One region of the Ruminococcus sp. AF20-12LB genome, then DNA from elsewhere that is predicted to be linked to it. Evidence: riboswitches for the same ligand, from Rfam matches in the RefSeq annotation. Region 1 holds a riboswitch; the other holds the start of a gene.

Region 1 (3,430 bases):
TTCTTATCTTAAAATACATATGCTGCAGTTTCGAATGATATCTTATGTTTTTTCTGATTGATCAGATTCTTTTCCTGATCCCACTCAAATTTCAATTAATCACTCTCCTGCTTTTTTCTAAGTATATCATACATGGAATTTTCAGACTAGTAAAATAAATATAAACAATATTATAATAGTATAAGAAAAAGCGGCAGAACCTCTATTTCTGCAGGTTCTACCGCTTTTTATCTGAATTCCCCTCAAAAACTCTCTATACGTTATATCAGAACAGTCCTGTGATCTTACCGCTCTCGTCTACGTCGATCTTAGTTGCTGCCGGTACTTTCGGGAGACCTGGCATGGTCATGATCTCACCTGTCAGTGCAACAATAAATCCTGCACCTGCGGAAATCTTAAGATTTCTTACTGTTACCTCGAAATCTGTCGGAGCACCAAGCTTTGTCTGGTCGTCTGTTAAGCTGTACTGGGTCTTAGCTACACAGATCGGACAGTTGCCAAATCCAAGTGCCTCCAGCTGTTTCGCCTGCTTCTGAGCATTTGCTGTAAGAACCACTTTCTTTCCGCCATAAACCTTCTGTACGATCTGGTTCAGTTTGTCCTCGATGGAGCCTTCCAGTTCATAAGCATATGTGAAATCATTCGGCTCTTCAACAAGACGGATTACTTCCTCAGCAAGCTTGATTCCGCCTTCGCCACCTTTTGCCCATACCTCAGAAAGTGCTACATTTACGCCAAGCTCCTTGCATTTTGCTTCCACAAAATCAAGTTCTGCCTTGGTATCGGTCGGGAATGCGTTAATAGCTACCACACATGGAAGTTTGTATACATTCTTGATATTACTTACATGCTTCAGAAGGTTCGGGATACCTTTTTCAAGAGCCTCAAGGTTTTCATTGTTCAGGTCAGCTTTTGCAACGCCACCGTTGTATTTCAGGGCACGTACGGTTGCTACAATAACAACTGCACTTGGTGTAAGACCTGCCATACGGCACTTGATATCCAGGAATTTCTCAGCTCCAAGGTCAGCACCGAAGCCAGCCTCTGTGATCGCGTAATCAGCAAGCTTCATAGCCATCTTTGTAGCTGTTACGGAGTTACATCCGTGAGCGATATTTGCGAATGGTCCGCCATGAACGATCGCCGGAACATGCTCCAGTGTCTGAACAAGGTTTGGTTTCAGGGCATCCTTCAGAAGTGCTGTCATAGCACCCTCTGCGTGGAGATCTCCTGCTGTTACCGGTTTCTGCTCAGCAACCTTGCCGTAAGTATATCCGATGATGATTCTGGAAAGTCTCTCCTTCAGATCTTTGATATCACTTGCCAGACAGAGAACTGCCATGATCTCAGATGCTACGGTAATGTCATATCCGTCCTCACGTGGCATACCGTTTGTTCTTCCGCCAAGTCCGTCTACTACATTACGAAGCTGACGGTCGTTCATATCCACGCAGCGTCTCCAGGTGATCTTTCTCGGGTCGATATTCAGCTCATTACCCTGGAAGATATGGTTGTCGATCATTGCTGCAAGAAGGTTGTTTGCCGCACCGATCGCATGGAAATCACCGGTAAAATGAAGGTTGATATCCTCCATCGGAACTACCTGTGCGTAGCCGCCGCCTGCCGCACCACCTTTGACACCGAATACCGGTCCCAGAGATGGCTCACGAAGAGCTACCATAACATTTTTTCCAAGTCTCTGCATTCCATCTGCAAGACCTACGGTTGTCGTAGTTTTTCCTTCCCCGGCCGGTGTCGGGTTGATGGCTGTCACAAGGATCAGCTTTCCGTCTTTTTTGTCTGTTTCTTTCAGAAGATTATAGTCGATCTTTGCTTTATATTTACCATACTGCTCCAGATACTTGTCATCAATACCTGCTTTCTCCGCAATCTTGGTAATTGGCTCCATTGTGCACTCCTGTGCGATTTCGATGTCACTTTTGAATCCCATAATGTTCTCCTTTCTCCGCAGCAACCGTCCGGATCTTTTTATCCCATAAAAAAGAGCAGTATTCGAATTTCTTCAAATACTGCCCAGACGGTCGACTCATCAAATCTCCGGCTCCCTTGTGGTTAGTCCCACAATTCCGTCAGTCACCGAAGACCTTATTAATTTGATGACTGAATACTAACACATTTATCAGTACTTGTCAAGAAATTATCAAATTATTTTTTTCACTTTTAAAGTGAGCTGAATCTAATTTTCTGAATCATTTTCGTTTTATGTACCAGTACAGCAAAAATTAATATTCGCTGTACTAGTTTTCTCTCCACCTTCTGCACCATAAACATACATCTATACAGAGAAGTTTTCTTACCACACTTATGAAATCAAATCTGCAAATCCTGTAGATACCAGAAATAATATCAGCATTACAACCGGCACTACATAACGGATCATAAAGCGATATAACCCTGCCCGTTTGAAATGTTCCCCATTTCGTTCCACTTCTCCTATGATCCAGTCAGGGCCGATCACCCATCCGATCAGAATACTTGTCAAGAGTGAGATAAACGGCATCAGAAAACTGTTGCTGATATAATCCATCACATCCAAAAGCTGTCCAACGGAACCATTTGGCAGCTTAAGTTCAAAATACAGTTTGTTATAACCAAGGCAGATCAGTACTGCTGTAACAAGAGAATAGATTCCGACAGCACCACACATTTTCTTACGTGGTTTATGATAAAGTTCCATGCAGTTTGCAACCAGTGTCTCCATGACAGATACGCAGGAAGTCAGTGCCGCAAATCCCATCATCAGGAAAAATGCAATTGCTACCGGACGGCCAAATACTCCCATGGCACCAAAAACCTTTGGCAGTGAGATAAATATCAGGCTTGGGCCGGAAGCCATTCCATCCTTTCCGAGAAATACAAAAACAGCCGGTATGATCATCATTCCTGCAAGAAACGCAACGCCGGTATCAAAGATCTCAATCTGATTTGTTGCTTTATTTAAATTAACTTCATTTTTCACATAAGAACCATAAGTGATCATGATTCCCATAGATACACTTAAGGAAAAGAATAACTGGCTCATCGCATCCAGAAGGATCTCCAGGAAGCGTTTTACCGTCAATCCATGAAAATCCGGTTTGAGGTAAACAGCCAGCCCCTGCATACCGGTGCGGACAGTTCCATCCGTATCAGTATGGGACAGTGTCAGTGAAAAAATGGCAATGATCACGATCAGAAGAATCAGCCCCGGCATAATGATCCTGGAAAACTTTTCGATTCCCTTTTCCACACCACGAAATACGATCCAGGCAGTCAGGGCCAGAAAAATCAGCATAAATACAACGGGTGCAATATCTGATGTAATAAATGATGTAAAGTATCCATCTGAAGCCGCATCTTTCCCATCAGAAATAATATAAGTAAAAAAATATTTTGCAATCCATCCACCGATAACAGAATAATAGGTCAT
Region 2 (3,430 bases), on a different contig from region 1:
TTCATCAAGATTTCAGCTGCATCTCTTAAAGAGTCACATCCACATGACATCCACATCACAAAAGAGGCTCCAAACTACAGTGTAGATGAATAATAAAGGAAAAAAAGGTAAGACCGGTAAGAAGTCACCCAGGCCGTCCCATAGCGGGCGGCCTGTTTCCGTAAAGAAAACTTCCTCCGAGTCTTCCAGAAGAAAAAAGAAGTCTTTGAGAAAAAAGAATCCGATCAAGATCCTGCAAAGGGTTGTGCTGATATGTATCATTGTGATCGTTGCTTTTGCTGCGTGTGTGTTAGGATACGCATTTTTGGAGATGCGCATGGAACAGAGTGAAACTCAGTACGGACAGGAAGAAATATCCGGGAATGCCAGCGGAAATGGCGGGCCGGAACAATGGCAGGCAGAAGGAGCGCCTTTTATTGATGTGGAGCTTCTGACACCGAATTCCTATTCCAGACCACAGATTTCTATCGAACAGGTAAATTATATAGCCATTCATTATACGGCCAATCCGGGATCTACTGCCGTATCCAACCGGAATTATTTTGAAAATCTTGCGACAACACAGGACAACAAAGTCAGCAGTCATTTTGTGATAGGGTTGGAGGGAGAAGTGGTACAATGTATTCCTACCTCGGAAATATCCTATGCCACAAATTCCAGAAATGTAGATACCATATCCATTGAATGCTGCCATCCGGATGAAACAGGGCAGTTTAATACAGCAACCTATGATTCGACGGTAAAGCTGACAGCGTGGCTTTGTACACGCTTTGGGCTGACTTCGGATCAGGTGATCCGTCATTATGATGTTACAGGTAAAGACTGTCCGAAGTATTACGTGGAGAATCCCGATGCATGGATCCAGATGAAATCAGACATTGCCGCACAGATCCAGACAGATTATGCATTACAGGGGAAATAAAGTGTTATTGTTTATTTTGTGAGCAACAAGAAGTCTGGAAAAATAATTTCTGAAAATAGGGGCTTGAAAATTAAGAAGAAGTATTGTAGTATAACAGCAGAAGCTGCATGACTGGCGGAAAGTAGGATCACCTACAGGGAGTGCAGTGAAGTGAGAAGCCGACCGCCTGGGCAGCCTGATAAGGGGTGTCCAGGCGGTTTTTTGTTACCGTTCATATCCTGGGATAAGCCCTGGGCCTTACATTAGACAAGGAGGACTGTGAAAAATGACGACATTTTCACTTGAAAAAGAACTGAAAGAAAATTCCTATCCGGGAAGAGGAATTGTGATCGGACGTTCCGCTGACGGGAAACATGCAGTTACTGCATATTTTATTATGGGAAGAAGCGAGAACAGCAGAAACCGTATTTTTGTTGAGGATGGGGAAGGAATCCGTACACAGGCTTTTGATCCATCCAAGCTTACAGACCCGAGCCTGATCATCTATGCACCGGTACGTGTCCTTGGAAATAAGACCATTGTAACAAATGGTGATCAGACAGATACGATCTATGAGGGAATGGACAGACAGCTTACCTTTGAACAGTCTCTCCGCAGCAGAGAGTTTGAGCCGGATGCGCCGAACTATACACCTCGTATTTCAGGCGTTCTTCATGTTGAAAACGGTAAATTCAATTATGCGATGTCTATTTTAAAGAGCAATAACGGAAATCAGGATTCCTGTCTTCGTTATACATTCGCCTATGAGAATGCGGCAGCAGGACAGGGACGTTTTATCCATACTTATAAATGTGATGGAAATCCACTTCCAAGTTTCGAGGGAGAGCCGAAGCTGGTAGAGATCCCAAGCGATATTGATGAATTTGCGGATCTCCTCTGGAAGAGCCTGAACCAGGATAATAAAGTTTCTCTCTTTGTTCGTTTTATTGACATTGAGACAGGAAAATATGAATCCAGGATTGTAAACAAGAATAAATAAGAAAATAGGGATATCACAGAGAACGGAGGAGCTTTTTCATGAAAGAATTACAGTTAAAATATGGATGTAACCCAAATCAGAAACCATCAAAGATCTATATGGCAGATGGAAGTGAGCTTCCGATCCAGGTACTCTCCGGAAGACCAGGATACATCAACTTCCTGGATGCTTTTAATGGCTGGCAGCTGGTACGTGACCTTAAGAAAGTAACCGGACTTCCGGCAGCAACTTCATTTAAGCATGTATCTCCGGCAGGTGCTTCCATCGGACTTCCACTGAATGAGACACTGGCAAAGATCTATTGGGTAGACGATATGGACTGGAAGAATTTTTCTCCGCTTGCATGTGCATATGCAAGAGCAAGAGGTGCAGATCGTATGTCATCATTTGGTGATTTCATTTCTCTTTCTGATATCTGCGACAAAGATACCGCAATGCTCATCAAGAGAGAAGTTTCTGATGGTGTGATCGCACCTGGATATACAGAGGAGGCTCTTGAAATTCTGAAGCAGAAGAAAAAAGGCAATTACAATGTGATCCAGATTGATGAAAATTATGTTCCGGAACCTTTGGAGCATAAACAGGTATTTGGAGTTACTTTTGAGCAGGGCCGCCAGGAGCTGGCAATTGATGATGCGCTGATCTCCAATATTGTAACAGAGAATAAAGAGCTTACGGAAGAAGCCAAGAGAGATATGAAGGTTTCTTTGATCATCCTGAAATATACACAGTCCAATTCCGTATGCTTTGTTAAGGACGGACAGGCTATCGGCGTTGGTGCAGGACAGCAGTCCCGTGTACATTGTACACGCCTTGCAGGCCAGAAAGCAGATAACTGGTATCTCCGTCAGTGCCCGAAGGTACTGGAGCTTCCGTTTAAAGACACGATCACACGTGCGGAGAGAGATAATGCCATTGATGTTTACATTGGTGAGGAATATATGGATGTCCTTGCAGATGGTGCGTGGGAAAAGACATTCACAGAGAAGCCGGAAGTGTTCACAAAAGAAGAGAAGAGAGCATGGCTGGATGGTCTTACCGGCGTGACCCTGGGATCCGATGCATTCTTCCCGTTCAGTGATAATATTGAGCGCGCATATAAGAGCGGTGTAAAATATATTGCAGAGCCGGGCGGATCTGTCCGTGATGACGCAGTTATCGATACATGTAATAAGTATGGAATGGTGATGGCATTTACTGGAATCCGCCTTTTCCACCACTAAAAGATATATATCATGACCATGATAAGCGGCTGAAATAAAAGATAAAAAATATAAAGTCCCGAATCTGAATTTCTGGAAAAAAGAAATCAGATTCGGGACTTTTTGATTGAAGAAGGATAGTTTTCAACAGGCTGTGAATATCTATATGATTGAAATTAGGTATAAATCAGCAAAAAAAAGAACTCTGAAAAACAGAGTTCTGAAGAGCGATAGACGGGGCTCGAACCCGCGGTCTCGACCTTGGCAAGGTCGCGCGTTACCAACTACGCCACTATCGCATATGCCTTATCGCCTCAAGTATCTCCC

The links. Region 1 has a riboswitch for ZMP and ZTP ahead of DWX61_RS09355 (formate--tetrahydrofolate ligase). Riboswitches for the same ligand answer to the same signal wherever they lie in the genome.
Region 2: it holds a riboswitch for ZMP and ZTP, as region 1 does, so the genes downstream of both, DWX61_RS06465 (IMP cyclohydrolase) here and DWX61_RS09355 (formate--tetrahydrofolate ligase) in region 1, are expected to answer to the same signal.

Annotation. Positions count from the first base shown of each region.
Region 1 is NZ_QUGH01000006.1:51,682-55,111, forward strand. Features, by position in the region: gene DWX61_RS09355 (formate--tetrahydrofolate ligase) at 266-1,951, opposite strand; ZMP/ZTP riboswitch at 2,026-2,108, opposite strand; gene DWX61_RS09360 (sodium-dependent transporter) at 2,324-3,430, opposite strand, start outside.
Region 2 is NZ_QUGH01000004.1:78,556-81,985, forward strand. Features, by position in the region: gene guaB (IMP dehydrogenase) at 1-93, shown strand, start outside; gene DWX61_RS06460 (peptidoglycan recognition protein family protein) at 206-922, shown strand; ZMP/ZTP riboswitch at 1,020-1,101, shown strand; gene DWX61_RS06465 (IMP cyclohydrolase) at 1,188-1,901, shown strand; gene DWX61_RS06470 (phosphoribosylaminoimidazolecarboxamide formyltransferase) at 1,940-3,124, shown strand; tRNA gene DWX61_RS06475 (tRNA-Gly) at 3,330-3,402, opposite strand.